One region of the Paenibacillus sp. FSL K6-2862 genome, then DNA from elsewhere that is predicted to be linked to it. Evidence: predicted binding sites of a transcription regulator. Region 1 holds the regulator's gene; the other holds the start of a gene.
The links. The regulator CtsR, encoded in region 1, represses protease genes until heat stress. The targets are predictions, from matches to a motif close to ATGGTCAATAAAGGTCAAACA.
Positions count from the first base shown of each region.

Region 2: a site for CtsR is predicted at 9,663-9,683, ahead of clpP (ATP-dependent Clp endopeptidase proteolytic subunit ClpP). Genes of this name have one in related genera too.

Region 1 covers NZ_JBBOSN010000001.1:5,863,205-5,878,850, forward strand. The annotation lists gene MHB82_RS26715 (protein arginine kinase) at 1-576, opposite strand, end outside; gene MHB82_RS26720 (UvrB/UvrC motif-containing protein) at 605-1,123, opposite strand; gene MHB82_RS26725 (CtsR family transcriptional regulator) at 1,156-1,617, opposite strand; gene MHB82_RS26730 (GNAT family N-acetyltransferase) at 2,104-3,288, opposite strand; rRNA gene rrf (5S ribosomal RNA) at 3,508-3,624, opposite strand; rRNA gene MHB82_RS26740 (23S ribosomal RNA) at 3,760-6,687, opposite strand; tRNA gene MHB82_RS26745 (tRNA-Ala) at 6,938-7,013, opposite strand; rRNA gene MHB82_RS26750 (16S ribosomal RNA) at 7,122-8,673, opposite strand; gene MHB82_RS26755 (molybdopterin-dependent oxidoreductase) at 9,193-10,554, shown strand; gene ligA (NAD-dependent DNA ligase LigA) at 10,675-12,693, opposite strand; gene pcrA (DNA helicase PcrA) at 12,909-15,269, opposite strand; gene MHB82_RS26770 (heptaprenylglyceryl phosphate synthase) at 15,563-15,646, opposite strand, start outside.
Region 2 covers NZ_JBBOSN010000001.1:176,159-191,804, forward strand. The annotation lists gene MHB82_RS00860 (sensor histidine kinase) at 1-220, opposite strand, end outside; gene MHB82_RS00865 (ABC transporter permease) at 229-966, opposite strand; gene MHB82_RS00870 (ABC transporter ATP-binding protein) at 968-1,921, opposite strand; gene MHB82_RS00875 (ROK family glucokinase) at 2,284-3,234, shown strand; gene rapZ (RNase adapter RapZ) at 3,286-4,185, shown strand; gene MHB82_RS00885 (gluconeogenesis factor YvcK family protein) at 4,199-5,185, shown strand; gene whiA (DNA-binding protein WhiA) at 5,192-6,130, shown strand; gene MHB82_RS00895 (HPr family phosphocarrier protein) at 6,266-6,535, shown strand; gene MHB82_RS00900 (SIMPL domain-containing protein) at 6,686-7,441, shown strand; gene MHB82_RS00905 (PdaC/SigV domain-containing protein) at 7,757-8,851, shown strand; gene clpP (ATP-dependent Clp endopeptidase proteolytic subunit ClpP) at 8,978-9,574, opposite strand; tRNA gene MHB82_RS00915 (tRNA-Arg) at 9,751-9,825, opposite strand; gene MHB82_RS00920 (sugar-binding transcriptional regulator) at 10,267-11,292, shown strand; gene gap (type I glyceraldehyde-3-phosphate dehydrogenase) at 11,399-12,406, shown strand; gene MHB82_RS00930 (phosphoglycerate kinase) at 12,556-13,737, shown strand; gene tpiA (triose-phosphate isomerase) at 13,771-14,523, shown strand; gene gpmI (2,3-bisphosphoglycerate-independent phosphoglycerate mutase) at 14,523-15,646, shown strand, end outside.

The DNA of each region.
Region 1 (15,646 bases):
CTGCTGTGTCATCACCAGAGCAGGCAGATGCATCATTACAGATGCTCTCACCCCTGTACCTACATTGGTAGGACAGCTGGTCAGGTATCCTCTCCGATCATCAAAAGCATAATCCACATGCGCTTCAAAAGCATCATCTATGGCGGAAGCTTTCTCCCAGGCTTCTTTCACCTGGAACCCCGGATAGAGGCATTGGATACGAAGGTGATCTTCTTCATTAATCATGATACTGACGGATTCATCCTCGCTGAGAATCACCGCACCATTCCTGGACTCATTGGCAAGACTAGGGCTGATCAAATGCTTCTCCACCAGTACCCGTTTATCGAGATCATCGATATCCATCAGATCCAATGTGTGGAAATCTCCAAAGGCATGAACGTCATCATATTGAAGTACTTCGCTCAGCTTATTCAGCACTTCTTCCGATTGCTCATGGGAAGCAAGCATTGGAAATGGGTAATGCTGAAGATTACGTGCGATCCGGACACGGCTGCTAATGACAATTTCGGAATCAGCCGCTTCACTGCGCATCCAGTCGCTGAGCGCCTTCTCTGTAAAGCGCAGATTAGGCATTACGCGTCCCTCCTACTCATGACAAACTCTACTCCTGAGCTATTTCTTTTTCAAGTTCCCTGATCTGGTCACGGATTTGAGCTGCCTCTTCAAATTCCTCCTGGGCGATACTCTCCTGAAGGTCACGTTTCAGGTCGGCAATTTGCCGCTTCACTTTAATGCGACCACCAGCTCGTGCAGGCACTTTGCCCACATGGGTTGTGCTGCCATGGACCCTTTTAAAGAGCGGATCCAGACGACTGTCAAAATATTTATAACAAGAACTGCAGCCGAATCGGCCTATTTTGCTAAACTGTGAGTAAGTCATGCCGCACTCTTCACAGCGAAGAGTCTGAGCAGGGGGAGCCCCGGCATTTCCATTCTTAGGTTCGAAATCAAGCAACCCGGACAACAGATTGTGAATGGAAAATCCATTCGATGTTCCCGGAATCATTTCTCCCTTTTCACGGGCACATGACTCACAAATATGGAATTCCGTCTTTTCTCCATTCACGATTTTGGTGAAATGAAGAGTTGCCGGACGTTTGTCGCATTCTTGGCACAGCATTTAGGATGTACCTCCTTGATCCCGATAGGTTTTCATTTACCGAGCAAAGATATTAACATCGCCTTTAACATTCTGGCACGAATTTGATCCCGGTAAGGAAGTTTGACCAATAAAATTTCTCTTGAAACAGCCGCACGCATCAACCCGGCTTCCCTTTTACTCAGGAAACGTGCTTCTTCCAGTTGATAAATCAAGCCTTCGGCAGCTGTCTGTCCAATTTCATCCCCGATGCTATGGTGCAGATGATTATGCAAAGCTGAGTGGGCCGGCAATTCGATCCGCTGTATACGGACATAACCGCCACCACCACGTTTACTCTCGACCAAATATCCCTTTTCAAGAGTAAAGCGTGTGCTTATTACGTAGTTGATCTGGGATGGTACGCATGAGAATTGATCTGCAAGATCATTGCGCTGAATTTCAACCATTCCTTCGGGACTTTCATGCAAAATACTCTTCAGATATTGTTCGATAATATCAGAGATATTACGCATCCACTCATCCTCCACTGTCTGAAACGTTAAGTCAATAAGGACCCACACGCCCCCACAGAGTACACCTTCTCAACCCATTTAACCAAACGGGGAAACGACGAATCTTGATTTCCGCTGACTTATTCGGGAGAGCAAGGACGCACGAAGGTCCTCTTGGTACTACCTCTTTCCGATGATATCCATCGTTCATAAAATGTGTCTCATCACCGGAATGTAGAAAGAAAGCTACGTAAGTATTTAACCTTCAGTTGACTTTGACTTTCTTTGACTTTATATACATTATAGCATATTTTGTGGTTTTGCCAAGTGGGGTCACTATTCATTTTTTACGATTTTACACGAAATATTCCCCGGACACAAAAAAACCTCTCCAAAAAAGCCGGAGAAGTTCATCTGTCTCACTGTAGCACTGTTTTTCTATTAATATGAAAAGGGAAGGCTCCCAGATGAATTGACTTTGGATATACTCATAAACCATTTGAAAAATCAGAAGAAATCCATCAGGTAGGTTTGGCGAACAGGTATCGCTTTTTCCAAAGCCTGAATATCCTCTTCCGAGCCTTGAATCCTATCGATTCGGGCCATCTCAGCGGGTCTGCGATACCCCATCAACACTGCCGTGAGCGATTGGATGTTAAGTCTGATATGCTGAGCAGGCTGATCTTCCGTAGTAAGCTCCCCTTTTTTCCAGATGGAAGCTGTTCCGTTCATAGCCACGTTCAATTCCCATACCCCTTCATTCCAAGGTGCATGTGTATCTTCTACCTCAAGCTGTATCTGTACCGGAGAGTCTTGGCTTGAAAAAGGATACTGTGAAATAAACTGCTCCACACTAACAATTCTCGCCATAAAGTATGGGGTAACCTCCTGCTGAATCCGTGGATTATCCAGTTGAAAAGCCAGTGTATCGTTCGCAGGCGCTTTTAACGTCACCTCATCAATCATCGAATCATGATTGGCGATAAACGTCCATAACCCTTGTCTTGCCTCTTCATTAAGGTGCACCATCTCACCGATGGTAAATTTTCTTTCCTTCACCTCGTAAAGCACGTAGCCTTGAGGTAGTCCTGCTTCGTTATAGTAAACAGCCCGCTGGCTCCCCTTTTTGGCATAAACTGAATTTTCCCACCAGGCATCGTCTCTGCTTAAGGTACCGTTATAACTTTCTGCATACGTGTCATATACCTTTTTCAGCACCGATAGCTCTGGATTGCCCCGCCGGAGAGTACCTGGAGTTGGCTTCTTCGCAGGTAATTGATCGGTAGACAGCTTATAATTTTTGAACTCAACATAGGTTTCCCATCCATATTTCCGATAAAAAGCAAACGAGAACGGATGCAGGAAGGAAATGCTCTGTTTATTCCGATTCATCTCTTCCAGTGCAAATTTAAGCAGCCCCGCTACCCAGCCTTTACGCCGGTATTCTGGCCAAGTTGCCACACCCGCAATACCGCCCATCGCAAATAATCGACCTTGAATATAAGTTTGAAAAGGAATGATCTGAAGCTTGGCTCCAACTTGGCCATCCTCATACACTCCCAACACATTGTGAGAGGCGAACTCCTCTCGGCGCTTTTCAAGCTGTTCCTCGTTTAATACAAACTGAAAAGCGTACTCCGAAAGCGTCATACACGCTTCGAAATCATCAGTCGTTAGTTTACGAATATCCATAACATCCTGCACCCCATTCTTCAGAATTGTAAGCGACTCAATTTGTGCCCTTAAATGTGATGTATGTATCTTCTATGAGTGTGTCAGAGGCGTCGTACAAAGTCAAATAAGAGATGCAAACGCATCTCCCGGGGATTCATATATGTATAGTTAATCAAAAGTACAAAGAAAAATAAACAAAGAAAAACCACCACCGAGAATCTTCGGCAGTGGTTCTTTGCTTGGCAACGTCCTACTCTCCCAGGACCCTTCGGTCCAAGTACCATCGGCGCTAGAGGGCTTAACGGTCGTGTTCGGGATGGGTACGTGTGGAACCCCTCCGCTATCGCCACCAAACGAGCATTTGTGTAACAAATGCATTTTGTGGAACTGAAAATCATACACACATTGGAGTGATGTACCGATTTCCATTTCAGAGATTATTCTCTGAAAACTAGATCCGAAACGAAACTTGCGACTAGAACCTGCAATTTGGATAAGCCCTCGACCGATTAGTACTGGTCAGCTCCATGCATTACTGCACTTCCACCCCCAGCCTATCTACCTCGTCGTCTTCAAGGGGTCTTACATACTGGGAAATCTCATCTTGAGGGGGGCTTCACGCTTAGATGCTTTCAGCGCTTATCCCGTCCGTACATAGCTACCCAGCGGTGCTCCTGGCGGAACAACTGGTACACCAGCGGTACGTCCATCCCGGTCCTCTCGTACTAAGGACAGCTCCTCTCAAATTTCCTACGCCCACGACAGATAGGGACCGAACTGTCTCACGACGTTCTGAACCCAGCTCGCGTACCGCTTTAATGGGCGAACAGCCCAACCCTTGGGACCTACTTCAGCCCCAGGATGCGATGAGCCGACATCGAGGTGCCAAACCTCCCCGTCGATGTGGACTCTTGGGGGAGATAAGCCTGTTATCCCCAGGGTAGCTTTTATCCGTTGAGCGATGGCCCTTCCATGCGGTACCACCGGATCACTAAGCCCGACTTTCGTCCCTGCTCGACTTGTAGGTCTCGCAGTCAAGCTCCCTTATGCCTTTGCACTCTTCGAATGATTTCCAACCATTCTGAGGGAACCTTTGGGCGCCTCCGTTACTCTTTAGGAGGCGACCGCCCCAGTCAAACTGCCCACCTGACACTGTCCCCGTACCCGCTAAGGGCACCAGGTTAGAACCTAGATACGATCAGGGTGGTATCCCAACGGTGCCTCCACACAAGCTGGCGCTCATGCTTCAAAGGCTCCCACCTATCCTGTACAGATCGTACCCAAATTCAATATCAAGCTGCAGTAAAGCTCCATGGGGTCTTTCCGTCTTGTCGCGGGTAACCTGCATCTTCACAGGTATTAAAATTTCACCGGATCTCTCGTTGAGACAGCGCCCAAGTCGTTACGCCATTCGTGCGGGTCAGAATTTACCTGACAAGGAATTTCGCTACCTTAGGACCGTTATAGTTACGGCCGCCGTTTACTGGGGCTTCGGTTCACAGCTTCGGGATTACTCCCTAACCGCTCCCCTTAACCTTCCAGCACCGGGCAGGCGTCAGCCCGTATACTTCGCCTTACGGCTTCGCACAGACCTGTGTTTTTGCTAAACAGTCGCTTGGGCCTTTTCACTGCGGCCCCCTCGTGCTATTCACACTACCGGGGCACCCCTTCTCCCGAAGTTACGGGGTCATTTTGCCGAGTTCCTTAACGAGAGTTCTTCCGCGCGCCTTAGAATTCTCTTCTCGCCTACCTGTGTCGGTTTGCGGTACGGGCACCTTCATCTGGCTAGAGGCTTTTCTTGGCAGTGTGAGATCATGACCTTCGCTACTGTAATTTTCACTCCCCATCACAGCTCAGCCTTAGGATGTGCGGATTTGCCTACACATCAGCCTTACTGCTTGGACAGACATCCATCAGTCTGCGTCACTACCCTACTGCGTCCCCCCATCGCTCGTAACGATTTACGGTGGTACAGGAATTTCGACCTGTTGTCCTTCGACTACGCCTTTCGGCCTCGCCTTAGGTCCCGACTTACCCTGAGCGGACGAGCCTTCCTCAGGAACCCTTAGGCTTTCGGCGGATCAGATTCTCACTGATCTTTTCGTTACTCATACCGGCATTCTCACTTGTATAATGTCCAGCGCTCCTTACGGTACACCTTCAACCCTTATACAACGCTCCCCTACCCCTGATGCAAAGCATCAAGCCATAGCTTCGGTGGTGTGTTTAGCCCCGTTACATTTTCGGCGCAGAGTCACTCGACCAGTGAGCTATTACGCACTCTTTCAATGGTGGCTGCTTCTAAGCCAACATCCTGGTTGTCTGTGCAACTCCACATCCTTTCCCACTTAACACACACTTGGGGACCTTAGCTGATGGTCTGGGCTGTTTCCCTTTTGACAATGGATCTTAGCACTCACTGTCTGACTCCCGGAAGTAAGTCTATGGCATTCGGAGTTTGACTGAGCTTGGTAACCCTTGCGGGCCCCGCACCCAATCAGTGCTCTACCTCCACGACTCTGTTTTCCGAGGCTAGCCCTAAAGCTATTTCGGGGAGAACCAGCTATCTCCGAGTTCGATTGGAATTTCTCCGCTACCCCCACCTCATCCCCGCACTTTTCAACGTGCGTGGGTTCGGGCCTCCAGTGCGTGTTACCGCACCTTCACCCTGGACAGGGGTAGATCACCCGGTTTCGGGTCTACGTCCACGTACTATGTCGCCCTATTCAGACTCGCTTTCGCTGCGGCTCCGGCTCTTCACCTTAACCTTGCACGGGAACGTAACTCGCCGGTTCATTCTACAAAAGGCACGCCATCACCCCTAAAATGGGCTCTGACTTCTTGTAAGCACACGGTTTCAGGTTCTATTTCACTCCCCTTCCGGGGTGCTTTTCACCTTTCCCTCACGGTACTGCTTCACTATCGGTCGCTAGGAAGTATTTAGCCTTGGCAGATGGTCCTGCCGGATTCATACGGGGTTTCACGTGCCCCGCACTACTCGGGATCCGTCTCGGAGAGAGCAGACTTTCAATTACAGGGCTTTTACCTTCTTTGGCGGGCCTTTCCAGACCTCTTCGTTTAACCGGCTCCTTTGTAACTCCATGTGAGACGTCCCACAACCCCAGAGAGCAAGCTCTCTGGTTTGGGCTGTTCCGCGTTCGCTCGCCGCTACTGACGGAATCACTATTGTTTTCTCTTCCTCAAGGTACTTAGATGTTTCAGTTCCCCTGGTATGCCTCTACATAACCTATGTATTCAGTTATGAGTAACTGGATATTACCCCAGCTGGGTTTCCCCATTCGGACATCCCCGGATCAAAGCTTGCTTACAGCTCCCCGAGGCAGTATCGTTGTTCGCCACGTCCTTCATCGGCTCCTAGCGCCTAGGCATCCTCCGTGTGCTCTTAGTAGCTTAACCATATGCTCCGGTTTCGACTTCTCACTTCCCTTGGTTTGCTTACGCAAATCCAAAAGTCGTTCCAATTCGATACCATCGCAAAGCAGTTTTCGCTAATATTTGAAACTTGTTTAACACAAGTTCAGCTAGGATGATTGTTGATCGGTCACTTGAACCGAACAAGCATTCATCCCTAAAAGGAATGTTCTAATTCGCAATTTTCGTTTCGATATCTAGTTTTCAAAGAACAAGCCAAATAGACGAAATTCTTTGGTGGAGCCAAGCGGGATCGAACCGCTGACCTCCTGCTTGCAAGGCAGGCGCTCTCCCAGCTGAGCTATGGCCCCTCAAATTCCATCAAAACTGAACAAATGGATAAGTAACGATGTTGCTGTCGCAGGTTCAGCGAACCTGCGTATTTGAATGTTTCCGCTACGGGAAACGATTCTCCATAGAAAGGAGGTGATCCAGCCGCACCTTCCGATACGGCTACCTTGTTACGACTTCACCCCAATCATCTATCCCACCTTCGGCGGCTGGCTCCTTGCGGTTACCCCACCGACTTCGGGTGTTATAAACTCTCGTGGTGTGACGGGCGGTGTGTACAAGACCCGGGAACGTATTCACCGCGGCATGCTGATCCGCGATTACTAGCAATTCCGACTTCATGCAGGCGAGTTGCAGCCTGCAATCCGAACTGAGACCGGCTTTTTAGGATTCGTTCCACCTCGCGGCTTCACAGCCCGTTGTACCGGCCATTGTAGTACGTGTGTAGCCCAGGTCATAAGGGGCATGATGATTTGACGTCATCCCCACCTTCCTCCGGTTTGTCACCGGCAGTCACCTTAGAGTGCCCACCCGAAGTGCTGGCAACTAAGATCAAGGGTTGCGCTCGTTGCGGGACTTAACCCAACATCTCACGACACGAGCTGACGACAACCATGCACCACCTGTCTCCTCTGTCCCGAAGGAAAGCCCTATCTCTAGGACGGTCAGAGGGATGTCAAGACCTGGTAAGGTTCTTCGCGTTGCTTCGAATTAAACCACATACTCCACTGCTTGTGCGGGTCCCCGTCAATTCCTTTGAGTTTCAGTCTTGCGACCGTACTCCCCAGGCGGAATGCTTAATGTGTTAACTTCGGCACCAAGGGTATCGAAACCCCTAACACCTAGCATTCATCGTTTACGGCGTGGACTACCAGGGTATCTAATCCTGTTTGCTCCCCACGCTTTCGCGCCTCAGCGTCAGTTACAGCCCAGAGAGTCGCCTTCGCCACTGGTGTTCCTCCACATCTCTACGCATTTCACCGCTACACGTGGAATTCCACTCTCCTCTTCTGCACTCAAGTCACCCAGTTTCCAGTGCGATCCGGGGTTGAGCCCCGGGATTAAACACCAGACTTAAATGACCGCCTGCGCGCGCTTTACGCCCAATAATTCCGGACAACGCTTGCCCCCTACGTATTACCGCGGCTGCTGGCACGTAGTTAGCCGGGGCTTTCTTCTCAGGTACCGTCACTCCTTGAGCAGTTACTCTCAAGGACGTTCTTCCCTGGCAACAGAGCTTTACGATCCGAAAACCTTCATCACTCACGCGGCATTGCTCCGTCAGGCTTTCGCCCATTGCGGAAGATTCCCTACTGCTGCCTCCCGTAGGAGTCTGGGCCGTGTCTCAGTCCCAGTGTGGCCGATCACCCTCTCAGGTCGGCTACGCATCGTCGCCTTGGTGAGCCGTTACCTCACCAACTAGCTAATGCGCCGCAGGCCCATCCTCAAGTGACAGATTGCTCCGTCTTTCCAGCTCCCTTCAGGCGAAGGAAGCAAGTATTCGGTATTAGCTACCGTTTCCGGTAGTTGTCCCAAGCTTGAGGGCAGGTTGCCTACGTGTTACTCACCCGTCCGCCGCTAACCATCAGAGAAGCAAGCTTCTCATCAAGTCCGCTCGACTTGCATGTATTAGGCATGCCGCCAGCGTTCGTCCTGAGCCAGGATCAAACTCTCCAATAAAGTATTGAAAAGAGCGATTAGCTCATTTTGAATCTGACGATTCATTGTAAATCATAAGTTACTTTCCATTTGTTCAGTTTTCAAGGAACTTGTTGTCCGTTTTTGTTGATCGATGTCAACCGGACAGGATATTTATTTTATCATGTTAACCAACTAACTGTCAACACTCTTTTTCGTCATCATTCAAACTCTTTCGACAATCACTCGTTTGAAGCGACAAGAAATAATATATCATGTCTGAATTTAGATAGCAAGCATTTTTAATCTTTTTTTTAAAAAGATCATTAAATGATATACGAGCAGTCCTAAGTCGATCTTCTCAATTCCAATAAGTCTAACTTCACTTTAAAATCATGCTCTAATGTAACGGTTTGATGTGAGTGATCCAAAGCTTCTATAATGAGGTATATACAATAAAGAGAAAACAATGACATAGCATCATTTAATACGTTCTTTATTTTCACCGCTTACTACATAAGGAAGATTTACTGCTTATAACTTTATTTGAGGTGATCACTCTTGGAACAGTGGCTAAAAAAACTTCGCAAAGGGTACGGCAAGAAACTCGTGTCTCTCCACTTCTGGAATGCCTGGATTGTAGTGATCCTCGCCGTAACGGGACTTATGCTAGTCGGTGGCTTCTGGCGTGAACTACTCGGGATTGGGCGCGTATGGCTAAAATGGCTGCATATAATTGTCGGGTTGGCTATGCTAGCCCCTGTTGTTTATTACTTGATCCTGGCGAGTAAACACTGGAAACAGCTCCGGAACAGGCCTTGGCAAAAAGTGAATACAATCATCGTGCTTGTTCTGCTGGTTGGCTGGTTAATCTCAGGCATTGTGTTGTGGCAATTTAAACTCGCAGGACCAAAGTGGTCCAATGCAGCGTTACTAACTCATGATTTGTTAACTTGGTTGGGTCTGCCCTATATTATCTACCACTCCATTACCCGTACCAAATGGTTGAAAGATTCGACACGCCGCACGGTGATTGCCACCACATCGACGAAAGACATCCATGGCACTGCGGATTCATTGGGTACATCTGGAGAAAATACTGCTGCTGCAATTTCAGCTCCTAGTTCGGATCGTACTGCTGCAACAAAATCGCCCGACCAACCCCAGAAACCCGAACCCGTGTATACACGGCGTGCGTTTATTCGGTCTGCTGTAGGTGTGGGGTTAGCCGTTACCCTTGGCCCTACCTTTGTCTCCTGGGTTGGACGTAATCTCAGTATCGATAACAGCATCGACAGTATGCTGGAGAATGACCCCAATCGGATGAGTCCGTTGCCGCAACCTGCGGCTGCCTCTTCCCCTCCCATTGGAGGAGGAGCTGAAGGTCATTTCCGAGTATACACGGTTACGCCTATCCCTTCCTTTTCAAATGAGAATTGGTCCTTCCGGATTGATGGGCTTGTCGAACGGGCACAGGTCTGGAATTGGGAACAATTCGTTAAGCTTGCTCGTACTGTACAGGTTAGTGATTTCCATTGTGTAACTGGTTGGTCCGTATACAAAAATACCTGGGAAGGCATTCCCCTTAAACATCTACTAACCCAAGCCGGAGTTAAGCCCGGTGCACACAGTGTCAAGTTTTACTCTGGAGATGGGGTATACACGGATGCCATTACGCTGGATCAAGCACAGATGGAGGATATCATGGTCGCTGTCATGCATGATGGCAAACCCATCCCGGCAGATCTCGGGGGTCCGGTACGACTTGTCATTCCCCAGATGTATGCCTATAAGTCGGTAAAATGGTTGAATCGCATTGAACTCATCGACAGCGAACATATCGGTTACTGGGAAGAACGAGGTTATGATAAGGATGCATGGCTTACAGGCGCAGCTCAGCGCATTCCCAATATCAGTTCCTAACGTTTCACCTCCAACTATGTAGAGTCTATGAATTGAAAAACATCCTACAGATGCATAGCAAAAACCCCCGATCCACCTAATGTGGCTAATCGGGGGTTTCTTCATTTCCTAGCTTATAGGTTAGCCCTGCTGATTCAAAAGACGAACGAGTTCATCCTCATCCTCAATGGTTGGGATGCCCAGATCATGCGCTTTGGCCAACTTGCTGCCCGCCTTCTCTCCGGCAATGACAAGATCAGTCTTTTTCGAGACACTGCCTGTGACTTTCGCTCCGAGCGCTTCCAGTCTTTGCGTTGCCTCGTCACGTGTCAGTTGATGCAGTGTTCCGGTCAGCACGACCGTTTTACCACTAAAGAAGGAGTCTTCGACTATCACTGCTGGTGACTCAGGTGCCTGTGCTTTCACGCCCAAGTCCAGCATCTTTTCAATCGCAGCCTGGGTAAACGGATCTGCGAAGAACGTGACAATACTCTCTGCTACAATACTGCCTACGTCTGGAAGTTCAACTAGTTCCTCCACAGTTGCATTCATAATAGCATGCAGATCACGATAATGGTCGGCCAGCATACGTGTCGTTGATTTACCTGTATTCGGAATGCCCAGCGCGTACAGGAACGATGCAAGGTCACGATCCTTACTATGCTCCAGTGCAGTGAGAAGGTTGCTCGCTTTCTTTTCACCAAACCGCTCCAGCTTCACCAGATCATCAAATTGCAATGTATACAGATCAGCCGGCTCACGCACACTGAGCTCATCATACAGCTGAATCGCTGTCTTCTCACTGAATGTCTCAATATCCATGGCATCACGGGAAGCAAAATGAGAAATTCGAGCAACGGTCTGCGGTTTACATGCCAATTTGTTATTACAGAACAGATGCGCTCCGCGCTGCTCCAGTGGGAATCCGCAAGCCGGACACTGCTCAGGATATACGATCTCCTCGCCATCGCTCTCTTCCGTCACTTTGCCCAGGATTTCAGGGATGACGTCATTGGAGCGGCGGATAAAGACACGCGTGCCCAAGGCAAACTTCAGATTTTTACGCTCAATATCGCCCACATTGTTCAATGTACAGTTTGAAACCGTTACTCCCGCCAGTTCGACCGGTTCTACACGTGCCAGCGGAGTTACTTTACCGGTACGGCCCACATTCCAATCAACGGATTTGAGTACCGTTGTGGTCTCTTCTGCTTCGAACTTATAGGCTACAGCCCAGCGTGGGAACTTGTCCGTATAACCCAGCACTTCACGTGTGCGCATGTCGGTGATTTTGATAACGGCCCCATCAATCAGGTAGTCCAGCTGTCCCCGATTCTCCTGAATGGCGGCAAGCTGTTCCATCACATCATCAAATTCATGGAAGTACGTAATCGACGGGTTAACTTTGAAACGGTTCTCACGCAGAAAATCCATCATCTCTTGATGATTGGCAAATCCAATGTCATCCGAGTACCCTACATTGTAGAAATAGGCATTGAGCCTGCGCTCGGCCGTCGTCTTCGGATTCAGGTTGCGCAGTGCTCCGGCAGCTGCGTTACGGGCGTTTTTGAGCGGCTCTGCTGCTGTTTCATTGTACCGGTTCAGGACGGACAGATTCATGATGCCTTCGCCTTGTACTTCGATCGTACCGTCAGTATACGGAATTCGGAGCGGGACTGATTTGATTGTTCTAACCTGAGCCAGAATCCCTTCGCCAACCGTTCCGTTCCCGCGTGTAGAAGCCTGTACCAATTCACCATTGGTGTATGTCAGGTTCAGGGTGAGCCCATCAAACTTCAACTCAATAACGTAGCCGGGTTCCGGTAAAGGGTTGCCTGGATTTTTGCTGTTGTAGTCATTCACGAGCTTCAGTACACGAGTATTCCAGCTCCGCAGCTGTTCGATGTTTTGGGCTTTGTCCAAGCTCCACAACGGAGACAAATGGCGATGCGGGGTAAACCCCTTCAGCAGTTCGCCACCGACACGCTGTGTTGGAGAATCAGGCAAAACCATCCCGCTCTCCTGTTCCAGGGAAACCAGTTCGTCATACAGGAGATCATATTCCTTGTCACTGATCTGCGGCTGATCCATCGTGTAGTACTGATAATTATGCTGGTTCAGCTCGGTAACGAGTTGCTCCATCCGGTGCATCGGGTCCATACAGGGCCATCCCTCCGTTTATTTAATCTATGTAGAACGAACACTCAAATTGCACTTGAACTAAGCTGACAGAACAACTTTCCGATCGCTGTTATCCCCGGATTTCTTCAATTACTTTTAAAGGTGGAAACCCGGGGATAAAGGCGAACGTTTCACTTCTTCAAGTTATTTCTGCCCTCTTCGTTATTATGCAATATTGAAGTTTCATTCTTAATCTATTCTACTTTGGTTATAGGAGCAAAACCGGCGAGCAGGCGTTTCACACCGACCGGAGCCGGGAAGGCAATTTGCAGTTCTGTGTCATTGCCGGTCCCTTTTACCGCAACAATGGTACCTGTACCCCATTTGCCATGCTGCACTTTATCTCCTGCTTTGAAGCCTGCTTCACTATTAGAAGCTGCAGGCTTGGAGGCAGATGAAGGCGTAGCATATGTTGGACGCGAAGTACTTGTGGTCACACGAGAAGTTGGCGTGGACGAAGTAGCCGAGGACCCACCTCTGCTCTGCTGTTCAAAGAGCTTGGCCGCACTTCCACCACCAAAGTTGCTTCCGCCACTGGAGCCCAGTCCACGTCCACCATAGGATCCTCCTGCATTGGCACCACGACGGTAACGGTCACGGGCAATGGAAGTATCTTCTTTTAGCTCATCCGGAATCTCATCCAGGAAGCGAGAAGGCGGGTTCGCCGTTGTACGTCCAAACAAAGTACGCATCTGGGCACAAGACAGGAAGAGCTGTTCTTCTGCACGCGTAATCCCTACATAAGCAAGTCTGCGTTCTTCCTCCAGCTCCTCATTATCCATAAAGGCCCGGCTGTGCGGGAAGACGCCTTCCTCCATACCCACGATGAATACGACAGGGAATTCCAGACCTTTGGCACTGTGCATGGTCATCAGGGTAACCGCGTCGCTCTGATCCTCTTCATCATCGTTCATGCTGTCGATATCTGCAATGAGTGCCAGATCGGTGAGGAACGAGACGAGCGTTTTGTCTTCATTATTTTTCTCAAATTCCATGGTCACCGAAAGGAACTCTTCAATGTTTTCCAGACGCGCACGGGATTCGAGTGTATTTTCGTTCTGCATCTCAAGCCGATATTGACTCATCTCCAGAATCTTCTCGGTCAGTTCGGTTACAGACAGGTACTCTACCATCTGATGCAGTGCAGCGATCATGTCGTAGAACTCCACCAGCGCGTTCCGCGTGCGGCCCGCAAAGCCGAGATCGTCCACCACCTGAAGCACACGGAATATGGAAATCCCCCGCTCTCCTGCTGCAGCTGCCAACTTCGCCACGGTTGTATCACCGATGCTGCGTTTAGGCACATTAATGATTCGAGTGAGGCTGATATCGTCGTCAGGGTTAGACAGCAGGCGCAGATACGCCAGAATGTCCTTGATCTCTTTACGATCATAGAACTTGATGCCGCCGACAATCTGATATGGAATATCGGACTTGATCAGAATTTCCTCTATAACCCGGGACTGGGCGTTCGTACGGTACAAAATCGCATGGTTTTGATAGGATTTGCCGTTCTTCACATTTTTACTAATCTCAGAGGTAACAAAATACCCCTCATCATGCTCGGAGTCCGCGCGGTATACCTTGATCTTCGAGCCGCCTTCCTTGTCTGTCCACAGCTTCTTCGGCTTACGTCCAGAGTTCAGGCCAATGACCTCATTCGCTGCATTCAAGATGGTTGAAGTTGAACGGTAATTCTGCTCCAGCATAATGGTCTGTGCCTCTGGATAGTCTTTCTCAAAGTTCAGGATGTTGCTGATATCCGCACCACGCCAGCGATAGATCGACTGGTCACTATCCCCAACGACGCAGATCCGGTGATGACTGTCAGCCAGCATGCGGCACAGCATATACTGCGCACGGTTCGTATCCTGATACTCATCGACGTGGATGTACTGGAATTTCTTTTGGTAAAAATCGAGGACTTCCGGCACTTCTTTGAACAGTTGAATGGTTGCCATAATGAGATCGTCGAAGTCGAGCGAATTGTTGGCTCTCAGACGTTTCTGGTACATTTTATATACCTTCGCCACAATGCCTTCAAAATAGTCGCCAGCCTGCTTCTCATACTGGTCAGGACCGATCAGTTCATTTTTCGCGGTACTCATCATGGCCTGAACAGCTTTTGGTTCAAATTTTTTGGTGTCAATATTCTGGTCTTTCATACAGCTGCGAATAACGGATAACTGGTCGGATGAGTCCAAGATACTGAAGTTCGAAGTAAAACCAATGCGTTCAATGTCACGTCGCAGGATGCGCACGCACATGGAGTGGAACGTGGATACCCAAATGTCGCGGCCTTGGGAGCCACCAACGAGCTGGGATACCCGGTCCTGCATCTCACGAGCGGCTTTGTTCGTAAACGTAATCGCCAAAATGCCCCATGGAGGTGTCTTGCGTGTTGCGATAAGGTAAGCAATCCGGTGTGTCAGCACCCGGGTCTTACCACTGCCCGCTCCGGCCATAATCAGTAACGGTCCATCAGTTGCCTCGACGGCTTGCCGCTGAGGGGTGTTAAGCCGTGCCACGGCATCATGTATATTTACAGGTTGCATGCATGCATGCTCCTTTCGTTGGTTGATCAATTAAACAAAATCAGAAGGTTACACTTGTGACTCCGAGGACAGAAAAAGCTTCCGATCGCTGTTATTCCCGAATTTTTTTGAATCAATTTTATAAGGTGAAAATACGGGAATAAAGGCGAGCGCTCCGCTTCTCCAGCTTACTTCTGTCCTCTACGCTTTGCGTGTAAACGTAATTGTGCTTAATATAAATTTTATATTAGTAGGGCAAAGTTCTATTTTAACAGATCGTAAGGGGAAATTGGGGGAATGGTAAACTAAACCGATTAAACGGTTCCTTTTACAGCTTGTACCGTCTCAAGTGCCTTCTTCAAATCGCTGTACACAATGTTACCCACGACGACGGTGTC
Region 2 (15,646 bases), 5.7 Mb from region 1:
CAGCCATCTGCAGACCAAGCCAGTAGGAGAATGCGGAGGACCCAGAAGTCATATATAGCTGCCGGTAGGTCAGGATAAAAAGAATGAATACCGTAACTCCTATGTACAAATCAAGTCCCTGAGCATTCCATAAATAATAAATCGGCATGGCAAGATAGATCATCCAGATGTATGGATATATCCCGTACCGTTTAGGGAAAAGCTCAAAACGCTGAAGCATGTAGAAAATTAAGCCTCCTTTTGTTTGCTGCGGATATAGGTGGATATTAACATAAATACCGCCAAGTATGCTGCCAATAGCAGGACATCGCGCAGATCAGGTACACCACCGGTTATAATGATCCAGGCTCCATGGCCGAAACTGTAGGAAGGCAGCCAGTGACCGATTTGTGCGAGCCAGCTCGGCATGACGTCCAGCCGCATCCACATTCCCCCAAGCAATGCCAGCGAAAGATACAGGGCGTTGCTGAGCCCGGTTGCGGTATCGACGCGGCGGAAGGTGCCAATACACGTACCCAGGGCGAGAAAGGGCAGAGAACCAGCCAAAATCCACAGAGCGGAGCCGATCCACTCGGAGGCTGTAAGGGAGACACCATTAATCAGATAGCCTGCTACAAAGATGATAACAATGGAACACAGATGCATGGCTGTCTGACCGATCATTTTGCCGCCAAAATAAATGGAGTCCGGGAGAGGAGTGACACGCAGATAGGTGACCCAGCCGTGCACTCTCTCCTGAACTAGCCGGATGCCTAGGGTCATAATGGATGAACCCATAACGCTAAAGCAGGTCATGGACATGAGGTAGTGTGCATTCCACTCCTTCGCATCAACTGCACCTGTGGTAAATATGCGAGTGTAGAGAACGTAGAAGATCACAGGCATCAGCAGTGACCAAAATACGAAGTAGACATTGCGCGACATACGAAGCATTTCAACGCGAGATTGGGCAAACAGCATGGTCATATCAATGTTCCTCCTTCATGGTTTCGAGCAAGGTTGCATAGGCGTCGTCCAGTTGTCCGGATTCAATACGTATTTCCCCAACGGGCAGCTGGCGAGTAATGATGACACGAATCAGAGCGTCTGTATCTTGGGTATGAAGAATACAGCGGTCTTTGCGATACTCGATCCGTTCAACTCCAGGCAGATCTTCAATCTGTATACGGATGTCCGGCGGTGCTGCATCGGGAGTTACAAGTACGTTATCCAGCTGGCCGCCTGGCAGCGAGAAGGAAAGCGTCCGTTTGGCGATTCCGCTTTTTATACGATCAGGCGTACCGTCCGCAATGATTGAGCCTCCGGCGAACAGGATAATCCGGTCGGCTGCTTCATCGGCTTCCTGCAGGTAATGTGTCGTGAAGAGTATCGTTTTGCCGTGCTGGGCAAGCTGGCGAATCTGCTTCCAGAAGTATCTTCGGGTCTCGGAGTCCAAGCCAACCGTAGGTTCATCGAAGAAGAGCACGTCCGGGTCACCTGCCATGGCAAGGGCGAAGTTCAGACTGCGCTTCTGACCACCGGACAGCTTCTCAGCCCTTTTGTTCATATCCTCCGGCTTTAGACCTGTCAAAGCTTCGATCTTGTCCGCATCCAGCGGGGTAGGATAGTAGCTGCGCACCATACGAATGATTTCCCGAACCTTAAGGCCGTCCATGACACTCACGTCCTGGAGCATGACACCGATGCGCTCGCGAACTTGTCTGTGACCTGGCGGCATCCCCAGGACAGTCACTTCTCCTGAGGAGGGGGTGGACAGGCCAAGCATCATGTTCAAGGTGGTTGTTTTGCCTGCGCCGTTTGGGCCAAGGATGGCAACGATTGAGCCACGGTCAATCTTCAGGGAAATAGGGTTAACGGCCAGCTTGCTGCGGAACCGTTTGCTGACTTGTTCAAGCTGTATGATGGTTGAATCGGTATTCATCTGTATTCACGTCCCTTGTCTGTTCTCTAAGATATTTCCATCTTACCGAACGAACTGTGACGGGATTAGTAAGAGTTGTCATGACTTTCAGGTGACAACTGTCATCTTTTACGCATGGAACGAGTGATCATGAAATATCATGAGTTGAGGCTTCGCTTTCTAGTAGGGAAGCATGAAAGCTTGCGTTTTGGTAGAAGAGAGGAGAGGTTGTATACGTATACATGATACGGATGTGATAGGGTTCACAATCGCGGCGAAGCGTTCTGTATCAATGGTCTTATCGTCTTGACCCAGGCGTATCCTTCAATTATAGTTGGTACGTAGGATTAAACTATTTTAGATAGATAAAGGTGGCTTGCGGCATGTCTGAGAAAATCTACGTTGGGGTCGATCTCGGCGGAACAGCAATCAAGGTCGGTATATGCAATGAACAAGGTCAGCTTATGCATACGTATGAAGGGCCGACAGAAGTGGATAAGGGCGTAGATACGGTCATCGCCAACATCGAGAAGTATGTCCGTCATATCGTGGCAGAATCGCCATATAGCTGGGAACAGCTTGAAGGTGTAGGGGCTGGGGTAGCCGGGTTCACGAATGTACGCGAGGGTATTATCGTTCTCGCTCCTAACATCGGATTTCGGAATGTAGCCATTCGTTCGATTCTGGAAGAGCGTCTGGGCAAGCCAGTCAAAATAGATAACGATGCTAACGTTGCTGCACTGGGTGAGGCTTGGGCAGGTGCCGGCAAAGGTGTGGAAAATTGCGTATGCTACACGCTGGGCACAGGTGTTGGCGGAGGCTTGATACTGAACGGCAAAATCTATCAGGGATTTTCCGGCATGGCGGGAGAACTGGGTCATGTCAGTGTTGTGCCTGATCTGGAAGCCATTCAATGTGGTTGTGGTAAAATGGGATGTGTTGAAACCGTATCGTCCGCAACGGGTATTATCCGTATGGCTAAGGATGCGGTAGAACGCGGCGATCATACGTCACTTGCGCTTGTGGACAAAATTGCAGCCAAGGAAGTATTCGATGCAGCCAAAGCTGGCGATGAAGTGGCTCTGCGCATCGTAAACCGTGCTGCATTCTATCTGGGTAAATCCATGGCGGCAGTTGCTGCAGTCATAAACCCGGAAATGTTCATCATCGGGGGCGGTGTATCCAAAGCCGGTAATATCCTGTTTGACGAAGTACGTGCTGTATTTGCGAAACTGACACCTGAACCGCTGCAGGAGGGTGTTCAGATCCTGGAAGCAACTCTGGGCAACGATGCGGGAATTGTTGGCGCGGCAGGACTTCTCTTGCGTTCTTAGTAACCTCGGAACCATATGATTAGGCAGCAATATGATAAGGAGGGGACATTTATGCTTGAAGGTGAAGTTTCACCGGGCACAGGCGCCACGCTCATTATCATTACGGGCATGTCCGGAGCAGGCAAAACGATTGCGGTACAGAGCCTGGAAGATCTCGGCTTTTTCTGCGTGGATAATCTGCCACCGGTGTTGATTCCGAAATTTGCGGAACTGATTGAACAATCGAACGGCAAGATCGGTAAGGTAGCCCTCGTGATTGACCTGCGGGGACGGGAATTCTTTACGGCTTTGTCCGAGTCTTTGAACTATATAAAAGATCATTTTACCATTCATTGCGAAATTTTATTCCTGGATGCTACTGATTCCGTCCTTGTACAGCGCTACAAGGAGAGCAGACGCAGACATCCGCTGGCTCCTGAGGGCATGCCGCTTGACGGCATCCGTCTGGAGCGCAAGATGCTGGAGGAGCTTAAGAATTCGGCTACCCAGGTACTGAACACAAGTACGATGAAGCCGGCGCAACTAAAAGAGCGGATTATTTCCCGCTTTTCTCATTTGGAAAGTCATATGCTGTCGGTGAATATCACGTCGTTTGGATTTAAATATGGCATTCCAATCGATGCGGATCTGGTGTTTGATGTTCGTTTCCTGCCAAATCCGCATTATATTGATCATTTACGTCCGAATACGGGGCAGAATAGTGATGTATATGAATATGTCATGAAATGGCCTGAAACACAGTCGTTTTTGACCAAACTGCTCGATATGCTGCACTTCCTGATTCCGCAATATCGGAAGGAAGGTAAAAGTCAGGTGATTATCGGGATTGGATGTACCGGCGGCAAGCATCGTTCGGTAGCCATATCCGAATATTTGGGCAAAATGTTGGGAAGCAGCGAAACTGAAGCTGTTACCGTGAGCCATCGCGACGCTGACCGTGATCGTCATTGAAGAGGGTGAAGGGATGAAAGAAGCCGGACCACGAAGAGAACGTCCGAGAATTGTTGTAATGGGCGGCGGAACCGGGTTATCCGTGATGCTGCGCGGTTTGAAAGAGAAGCCGCTGGACATCACGGCCATCGTCACGGTTGCAGATGACGGTGGAAGTTCAGGCATCCTGCGCAACGAACTGCAAATGCCGCCTCCGGGCGACATTCGTAACGTGCTTACGGCGCTGGCTGATGTTGAGCCATTGCTATCGGATATGCTAAAATATCGTTTTAATACAGGCGCGGGGCTTGCAGGCCACAGCCTGGGTAATTTGATTTTGGCTGCAATGACGGATATTTCAGGCGACTTCGTAACCGCAGTGCGGGAACTTAGCCGCGTGTTTGCCGTTCGCGGTGAGGTTTTGCCGGCAGCTGGGCAGGCGGTTGTGCTGCATGCGGAGATGGAGGATGGCTCAATTGTTACAGGCGAGTCCAAGATCCCTGAAGCAGGCGGGCGCATTAAACGCGTTTTCCTTGAACCGGATCACGTGGAGCCGTTGCCAGAGGCTGTGGAGGCTATTCGACAAGCAGATGCCATCCTGATTGGGCCAGGCAGCTTGTATACGAGCATTCTGCCTAACTTGTTAGTTCCCAAACTGGCAGAGGCTGTCGTCGAGGCAGAGGCCGTGAAGATGTTTATATGTAATGTCATGACACAGCCTGGAGAGACGGATAACTATACGGTAAGTGACCACCTCAAGGCGGTTCATGAGCACGTGGGGCATCAGCTCTTTGACTATGTTATTGTTAATAATGGTGAAATTCCGCTGCAGGTACAGAATAGGTATGCGGAAAAAGGAGCCAAACCGGTTGTTTTGGATATGGATGTACTAAAAAGTTCCGGCTATCAGGTGGTTGCGGATACACTCGTTCTGTTTAGAACTTATCTGCGTCATGATGCCGATAAGCTTAGTCACCACATCTATCAGCTGGTCCAAAATTGGATGTTACGGAAGAGGTGAAGTCCCATGTCGTTTGCAGCACAGACCAAAAAAGAATTAACCATGATTGAGAGCGAACCGTGCTGCGAAAAGGCGGAACTTTCAGCCCTCATCCGTATGCTAGGTGCGGTGCAGTTATCGAATAAAAAAGTGATCTTGGATATTTCGACGGAGAATGCCGCGATCGCAAGACGGGCATACTCTCTGCTTAAAAAGCATTTTCAAGTGCATACGGAATTGCTTGTCCGCAAAAAAATGCGGCTGAAAAAGAACAATGTATATATTGTTCGTATTCCGTCCATGGTACAGGAGATATTAAAGGATCTGTACATTGTATCGGAAGGCTTTTTGTTTACTCCAGGAATTAATCAGGAGCTGTTACGGAAAAACTGTTGTAAACGGGCTTATCTACGCGGCGCGTTTATGGCGGGTGGCTCGGTCAACAACCCTGAGGGATCCTCGTATCACCTGGAGATCGCATCCATGTATGAAGAGCACTGTCAGGCCCTCGTGGACCTGGCTAATGAATTTCATCTCAACGCCCGGTGTATAGAACGTAAAAAGGGATTCATCCTATACATTAAGGAAGGCGAGAAAATTATTGAGCTGCTCAGCATCATTGGTGCGCATCAAGCCTTGTTCAAGTTTGAGGATGTACGGATTATGCGGGATATGCGTAATTCCGTTAACCGGATCGTCAACTGTGAGACAGCTAATCTGAACAAGACGATCGGAGCTGCAGTAAGACAGATTGATAATATCAAGCTGCTGCAAAAGGAAGTCGGTTTGGAGTCTTTGCCTGAGAAGCTGCGTGAAGTCGCAGAGGTCAGACTGGCGCATCCTGACATTAACCTGAAGGAAGTTGGCGAGCTGTTAAAAGGTACCGTCAGCAAATCGGGTGTCAACCATCGGCTTCGCAAGATTGACGAGTTGGCTGAGAAAGTGCGGAATGAACGTCACGGTTAACGGATTTGGACCTGGTTGAATAGTCAGAATTGTTCTGGTTTTTTTTCTTCTAGTGTCCTGCGCGGGTTAATGGTATAATGTTATAAATATAATTGTGTATTTAATGTCTAGATTTCTAATAGGGGGTAAGTTTCCATGACAAAGCACCCGGTAGTTGTCCGTTTGAAAACGGGTCTCCATGCCAGACCTGCGGCACTGTTCGTTCAAGAAGCGAATAAGTACTCATCTGAAGTGTTCGTCGAGAAGGACGACAAAAAAGTTAATGCAAAAAGTATCATGGGGATCATGAGCCTTGCAATCAGTACTGGTACAGAAATCCAAATTAGTGCTGAAGGCGCGGACGCCGAACAGGCTGTAAACGCTTTAGTGAGTTTGGTGAGCAAGGAAGAACTTGAAAACCAATAAGATATGATTAACATGACATGAAGAAGTCCCGCAAGGGGCTTTTTTGCGTTATAGGGATAATCAAGTGCAACATTTTGGAAAATACCTCCGTCTGTTAGGGTATCAAACTGCTTTGAGATTGAGATCTTAAATATAAGGAGGCTATGCGTAATGGGTAAACAATGGATGAAACCGCTAGGTGCGGTATTGGTGGCAGGAACATTGCTCGTGGGTGGTACAGCGTGGGTGGCACCGGGGAATTATGCCTATGCTGCAGAAGTACAAGGGGTACAGCAAAATGTGATTAATGTCGTGGGGAAAGGGGAGATTCAGGTAAAGCCGGATATCGCTTATCTATCGATCGGTGTGAATAGCACAGCTGAGACAGCAGCCTCCGCCCAGAAGGCAAATGCCGCAAAAATTCAAAAGGTATCCAACCTGCTGAAGAATACGTGGAAAATCAGTGCAGACGACATTCAGACCAGTCAATTCTATGTACAGCCAAACTATACGTATAGCGAAAAAGAAGGTCAGAAAGTTAAAGGCTATACCGCTCATCATACGCTGACGATTACGTACCGCGAGATGGACAAGATTGGTGAACTGCTGGATGCTGCTTCGCAGGCAGGTGCCAACAATATCGAGAATGTACGCTTTACGGTAGAAAATCCGGAAAACTTCGAATCACAAGTGATCGAGAAGGCAGTAGCCAATGCAGATGTGAAAGCAGGAGCGATTGCCAAAGCAGTTAAACGTCAATTGGGGGCTGTGTTATCTGTGACCCAAGGTGATGCCAACGTGCCTGTATTCTATGCAACAGAAAGTTCGGTGGCCAAGGATATGGCACAGTCTGCTGCGGGTACAGAAATTGAAACAGGTCAGGTAAAAGTGAGCACGACGCTCAACATTACGTATGAAATGAAATAAACTTAGACGTAGATGAAGATATGAAGAGACTGTGTCCATCGGGCAGGGTCTCTTTTGTTATAAACACGAGCTTTAATGAAGTTAGGTGCCAACCACCTTGCTTCAACGAGAATAATGACGATGATTTGATGTCTTTTTTGTATATTTGTTCGTGACAAAACCTTTACCAAATGGATTTGGATTGAACAACATTGTAACTGGTGCTGTAAACCTTTCCTGAATTGGGTTAATTATAATAAAGAGGTGAGCGTATGAGACATGCGATCAGGATACATACGCAATGAACCCTAGGCAAATTCGAGAGGAGTTTTATATATGACATCATGGAAAAAGTGGACAAGTGCATTACTCGCGGCAGGAATCATTGTAGGTAGTGGGGCGGTATGGCAGGATAACTCCGTGCAGGCAGCTTCGGTTACTTCCAAAGTTACGGCATCCACAGATGTGACATTAAAGTCTGCAGGCAAAACGTTGACACAAAAGGGACTTCTACAAGGTGGATCCACGTGGGTATCCCTCACTGCTGTTAAAGATGTGGCTGGTGGTACGTTAACCTATAACGCAAAAACAAAAGAGTACGCACTGACTGCAGCGAATAACACGATGAAAATCAGCCTGGCGGATGGTGAACCGTCGCTAAGAGTAAATAATTATTATCCTAACGTTGAAGCGAAGCTGATCAAGGGACGTCTGTACATTCCTTTTTCGGCGATGAGAGATTATTTGGGAGTTCAAGGTAACTGGGATGGTAAAACCAAAACACTGGCGCTGAGCAAAGTGAAGCAAAATAGCGTAAAAGTGAAATCAGCAACTGTGAAAGTCGACATCAAAAATGCTGAGGTAGATATTCAATATCCACAGGTGAGTGGACTTGCTAGCGATGAAGCCGAAGCGGCAATCAACAAAGTGTTGAAAGACGAAGTGGATACATTCGTAGCTGCTTTCAAGAAGCAAACGGCCGAATACGGAACGGCAGCAGCCAACCGTCCATATGCATTTGAGAGCACCTATGTGGTGACGTACAACGAAAACGGCGTGCTGGGATTGGTTACTCAGCGTTACGAGGATTATGCCGGAGCCCACGGGATGACTACACGGACAGGTCACACCTTTGCGCTTGATACAGGTAAAGAGCTGAGTCTTGATGATGTGCTGCAAAACAACAAGACGATGCGCGATACACTTGGCAAAAAAGTTGGTGAACAGCTTAAAGCTCGCGGTGGTTACCTGGACGGCTATAAAGGGCTGAACAAGGATCAGGACTTTTATGTAACGCCTACAGGGGTAGTTGTCTTCTTCCAACTGTACGAATATACTGCTTATGCAGAAGGTTTCCCGGAATTCCCATTTACGTACAAAGAGTTACTCCCTAAAGGTACACAGCCATTCAGTGGACTTGCAGCTAAGTAATTATTCGATATCATTCTTAAAAAAAGAGCGCCCCTCGTCATGTTGATGACAAGGGGCGCTTCTTCGTAGTATGAACAGGTCAATCAGATTGGCCTGTTCCTATCTTCAATATACAGTTACCTCGGCTTATACGCCTTGGGAGCCAACGTTTTCGATGACTTTATCAATGATACCGTAATCGGCAGCTTCAGCAGCACTCATGAAGTAGTCACGGTCTGTATCTTTCTCGATGCGTTCCAGTGGTTGACCTGTGCGCTCAGCGATGATGCGATTCAAGGTATCACGCATTTTCAGAATGCGGCGGGCACGGATTTCGATATCCGAAGCCTGACCTTGTGCGCCGCCCAGCGGCTGGTGAATCATGATCTCACTATTAGGCAGTGCAAAACGTTTGCCTTTTGCACCTGCATTGAGCAAGAATGCACCCATGGAAGCAGCCATACCTACACAGATAGTAGATACATCAGGTTTAATAAATTGCATTGTATCGTAAATGGCCATACCGGCTGTAATGGATCCGCCTGGGCTGTTGATGTATAGATGAATGTCTTTCTCCGGATCTTCCGCAGCGAGGAACAACATCTGTGCCATGATGGCATTCGCAACAACGTCATTTACATCGCTACCTAGAAAGATAATACGATCCTTCAGCAATCTGGAATAGATGTCATAGGCGCGCTCACCGCGGTTGCTCTGTTCAACGACCATAGGAATATAACTCACGTGAAAAACCTCCTCGGAAATGTACATGGAATAGTGTATCTATTTAAACTGTTACCGTATTACCCACATCATAAACAATTTCAAACAAAAAGTCAAAGAAAGTCAAACTAACTTTGAAAAAAAAGAAACCTTTACGGTTCCATTGGTTAAAAGGGTTATGAGCTACTAATCAAGAATGGCGCGCCCGCCAAGAATCGAACTTGGATCTCAGGCTTCGGAGGCCTACGTCATATCCATTGGACCACGGGCGCACGTTGATGTGACAGCAATAATGATTATAGCTCATGGGATTCTGAAATGCAAGAGATATGATCAAGCTTATGGTTTGGAATGACCTGAAATTGATCATGATGATGAAGAATGGATAAAGAGAGCATTTAAGTAAATGCTAAGAGAAGTTTTGGACGGGTTGCATGAAGCACGATCCTGGAGTCAATAGAAGCGATATATAGATGTGAATTTTGGTTTTCTTCTATATATGGTATGAATGTGGCTGCACTTTCCTTTGGAAGTTGGAGATTGTGAAAATAAGCGCGTACAATGGGCCAAAACGTTGTGAAATAAGGCTTTTGAAACACTTGCATGTCACGTCAGTTTTAGGTAGAATAGACGTGGGACTTAAAAAGTTAACCCGGGACATTTTAGGGCCATGAAAGAGAGCTTGGAACGAGAAGCTTGCGGGAGTGGAAAGCATGCGAACGATTTTAGAAGTGCAAAAGCAGCTTCTGCCTGATCTCATGGATGTCTTGAAAAAGAGGTATACGATTCTGCACCAGATCATGTTATCGGATGTGATCGGGAGAAGGACGTTAGCCAATTCCATGCAGATGACCGAGCGGGTTCTGAGGGCTGAGACCGATTTGTTAAAGGCTCAGGGACTTATTGAAATTGACAGTGCAGGGATGAAGATCAGTGAGGCAGGGCATGATCTGCTGCAGCAGTTAGAGCCAGTAGCCAAAGAGCTGTTCGGATTATCCGAGCTGGAAGAACGCATCAAGCAAGCCTACGGTCTGCAAAAGGTAGTTGTCGTTCCCGGCGATTCGGACATTTCTCCATTTGCCAAACGGGAACTGGGTAAGGCTGGAGCGAAGGCTCTTAGTCAAGTAATGAATGATAACGACGTTGTTGCCGTAACAGGCGGATCAACAACGGCAGGAGTAGCAGAGCAGCTGACTCCGCCAACATCGCTTAAAGGTGTCTGGTTCGTACCGGCCCGCGGCGGATTGGGAGAAAGCCTCGAAATTCAGGCCAATACGATTGCATCGACAATGGCAAAACGGGTAGGGGCACAATACAAACTCCTGCATGTACCGGATTTGCTTAGTGATCATGCTTATGAATCGTTAATTCAGGACCCGAGCGTCCAGGAGATTCTTCAGCTGATCAGACAGTCACGCATCGTAATTCACGGAATCGGTGATGCCGTGGAGATGGCGCGAAGACGCAAACTTGCAACGGAGATCATTGAAGAACTTCAGGAGCAAGGAGCTGTATCTGAATCCTTTGGTTATTATTTTAACGATCAGGGTGAAGTGGTACATACCATGCTCACTCTGGGTATGCGACTTCAGGATATTGAACGGACCGATGTGGTGATTGGAATTGCGGGCGGCAAAAGTAAAGCAGCTGCCATTCATTCCGTACTGCGATTCGGACAGGAAGATATTCTGATTATTGATGAGGCAGCTGCCGAAGTCATCGTTGCCGAAATGGAATAAAGACTTTCTTTTACCACAACTCTTGTTGTCTTGACGGACTTCACCGTCTGTCTTGAATATATAGCTTCATAAAAAAATTAAATCAAAACTTGGGAGGAACTTACTCATGATTAAAGTAGGTATTAACGGTTTTGGACGTATTGGTCGCTTGGCATTCCGCCGTATTCAAAATGTAGAGGGCATTGAAGTAGTAGCAATCAACGACTTGACTGACGCTAAAATGCTGGCTCATTTGCTTAAATATGATACAACTCAAGGTCGCTTCGATGGCGATGTTGAAGTACACGACGGCTTCTTCAAAGTGAACGGCAAAGAAGTTAAAGTACTGGCTAACCGTAACCCAGAAGAACTTCCTTGGGGCGACCTGGGCGTAGACATCGTTCTGGAATGTACTGGATTCTTCACAACGAAAGAAGCAGCTGAGAAGCACCTTAAAGGCGGCGCTAAAAAAGTTGTTATCTCCGCACCAGCTACTGGCGACATGAAAACCATCGTTTACAACGTAAACCATGAAATCCTCGACGGTACTGAAACTGTAATCTCCGGCGCATCTTGCACAACAAACTGCCTGGCTCCTATGGCAAAAACACTGCAAGACAAATTCGGAATCGTTCAAGGTTTGATGACTACAATTCACGCTTACACTGGCGACCAAAACACATTGGATGCTCCACACCCTAAAGGTGACTTCCGTCGTGCTCGCGCAGCAGCTGAAAACATCATCCCTAACACAACTGGTGCTGCTAAAGCAATCGGTTTGGTTATCCCTGAACTGCAAGGTAAACTCGACGGTGCAGCTCAACGTGTACCAGTAGCTACTGGTTCCCTGACTGAGCTCGTAACTGTTCTTGGACAAAAAGTAACTGCTGATGAAGTTAACGCAGCAATGAAAGAAGCTTCCGATCCACAAACTTTCGGATACACTGAAGACGAAATCGTATCTTCCGATATCCAAGGTATCACTTTCGGTTCCCTGTTTGATGCAACTCAAACTAAAGTTCTGACTGTTGGCGACCAACAACTGGTTAAAACTGTAGCTTGGTATGACAACGAAATGTCCTACACAGCTCAATTGGTTCGCACTTTGGAGCACTTTGCAAAAATGATTAAGTAATATCTGCAATAACATAGAGCGGAAACAGATGCTATTGTTTCCGCTCTTTATCTATCAACATTTTGCAAATTTCTCAAAAACACCAGGATTGACAGGGGATTTGGGCTCCTGATCGGTCCACCAAATACATGGGTGCGGAGGAAATACAGATGAACAAAAAAAGTGTACGCGATATCGAATTGACAGGAAAACGGGCTTTTGTCCGTGTAGATTTCAATGTGCCGCTCGAAGATGGTAAAATTACAGATGACAAACGTATTCGTGCAACACTGCCAACGATCAACTACTTGATCGAAAAAGGTGCGAAAGTCATTCTTGCGAGCCACATGGGTCGTCCAAATGGCGAAGTTGTGGAATCCTTGCGTTTGACTCCAGCGGCTGAGCGTTTGTCTGAGCTGCTTGGTAAAAAAGTGGTTAAAGCTGACGATTCCATCGGTGAAACCGTTAAAGCGCAAGTTGCTGAACTGAACAATGGTGACGTGTTGTTGCTTGAAAACGTTCGTTTCCATGCAGGCGAAGAGAAAAACGATCCAGAACTCGCAAAACAATTTGCTGAACTGGCTGACGTTTTCGTTAACGATGCTTTCGGAGCAGCTCACAGAGCACATGCTTCAACAGAAGGTATCGCTCACTTGCTGCCAGCAGTATCCGGTCTTTTGATGGAGAAAGAACTTGACGTGCTCGGCAAAGCCATTTCCAACCCTGAGCGTCCTTTCACTGCAATCATTGGTGGATCCAAAGTTAAGGATAAAATCGATGTAATCGACAACCTGCTTAACATTGCAGACAACGTAATCATCGGTGGAGGATTGTCCTATACATTCATGAAGGCTCAAGGCCACGAAGTAGGCCAATCCCTGTTGGATGAGTCCAAACTGGATGTAGCTCTGGGCTTCATCGAAAAAGCGAAAAAACTGGGTAAAAACTTCTATCTGCCAGTAGATATCGTCATTTCTGATGATTTCAGCGCTAACGCAAACACAAAAGTGGTTGAAGTTGGCGACATTCCTGCAGATTGGGAAGGTATCGACATCGGTCCTAAAACACGTGAGATCTATGCTGACGTTGTTAAAAACTCCAAACTTGTTGTATGGAACGGACCAATGGGCGTATTCGAAATTGAGCCTTTCTCCCACGGTACTCGTGCAGTGGCGGAAGCTTGTGCAACAACCGATGCTTACACAGTAATTGGTGGTGGCGACTCCGCAGCAGCAGCTGAGAAGTTCAAACTGGCTGATAAAATGGACCACATCTCCACAGGTGGCGGTGCATCGCTGGAATTCATGGAAGGCAAAGTGCTTCCAGGCGTAGTTGCATTGAACGACAAGTAAGTTTTAAGCTATAGCATGAAGGAGTTGAAAACCATGAGAACACCGATTATCGCAGGTAACTGGAAAATGTTCAAAACGGTTTCCGAATCCAATGACTTCATTCAGGAAGTTAAAGGAAAAGCGGAAGTTGAAGGCGTAGAGACTGTAATCTGTGCACCGTTTACGAATCTGCCTACATTGGTAGAAGCTGTGAAAGGCACAAACATCAAAATTGGTGCTCAAAATCTTCACTTTGAAGACAACGGTGCATTCACTGGTGAAATCAGCGGCGTAATGCTGAAAGACCTGAGCGTGGATTATGTAATCATTGGTCACTCGGAGCGCCGTCAATATTTTGCGGAAACCGATGAGACTGTCAATAAAAAATTGCATGCAGCATTCCGTCACGGATTGACTCCAATCTTCTGTCTTGGTGAGACACTTGAAGAGCGCGAAGCGAACCAAACAAAAGACGTATGCAAAGTGCAAACGGAAGCTGCTTTTGCAGGTTTGTCTGCAGATCAAGCGGCACAAGTGGTTATCGCTTATGAACCAATCTGGGCGATTGGTACAGGTAAATCCTCCACATCCCAAGATGCGAATGAAGTTATTGCTTACATCCGCAGCCTGGTGAAGGATCTGTACGACGAGAAGGTTGCAAGTGCAGTTCGTATTCAATACGGCGGCAGTGTTAAACCAGAGAACGTAACAGAATACCTCGGACAAAGCGACATCGACGGCGCGCTTGTTGGCGGTGCCAGCTTGCAGCCGGCTTCGTTCATCGCGCTTGTTGAGGGGGCGAAGTAATGACAGCTCCAAAACCTGTAGCACTGATCATCATGGATGGCTTTGGTCTTCGTAACACGGTGGAAGGCAACGCAGTAGCGCAAGCCAAAAAGCCGAACTACGATCGCTTCATGAGCCAATTCCCACACACAACTCTCACTGCTTGCGGTGAAGCTGTAGGTTTGCCAGAAGGGCAAATGGGGAACTCCGAGGTAGGTCACCTGAACATTGGTGCCGGCCGGATCGTATACCAGGATTTGACCCGTATCTCCAAATCAATTCGTGACGGAGAGTTCTTCGACAACGAAACACTTGTCAAAGCTGTGCGCGAAGCGAAACAAAACGGCAAAAAGCTTCACCTATACGGATTGTTGTCTGATGGCGGCGTACATAGTCACATCGACCACCTGTTTGCCATGCTGGATCTGGCCAAAAAAGAAGGAATGAATGACGTTTATATTCATGCCTTCCTGGATGGCCGTGACGTTATGCCGGATAGCGGTAAAGACTTCATGAAGAAGCTGATCGCCAAAATTGAGGAAGTCGGTGTAGGACAAATCGCTACGGTTCAAGGTCGCTACTACGCGATGGACCGTGACAAACGTTGGGAACGTGTTGAGAAATCATATCGTGCCATCGTTTATGGTGATGGACCAAAATACAACGACCCACTCAGAGCGGTTGAAGAATCGTATGAGAAGTCCGTATTTGACGAATTCGTTGAGCCAACGGTTATCGTTAAAGCGGATGGTGAGCCGGTAGGTTTGGTGGAAAGCGGCGATTCCGTTATCTTCCTGAACTTCCGTCCTGACCGTGCGATTCAGCTGTCACAAGTATTCACGAACAAGGATTTCCGTGGTTTCGACCGCGGTCCGAAATTCCCAGAAGGCTTGCACTTTGTCTGCCTGACGTTGTTCAGTGAAACGGTTGAAGGTTATGTGGCTTACTCGCCTAAAAACCTCGACAATACACTGGGTGAAGTTCTGGTTCAGAACAACAAGAAACAGCTGCGTATTGCTGAAACCGAGAAATACCCGCACGTTACCTTCTTCTTCAGCGGTGGACGCGACGTTGAGCTTCCAGGCGAAACTCGCGTGCTGATCAACTCACCAAAAGTTGCAACGTACGATCTGCAACCGGAGAT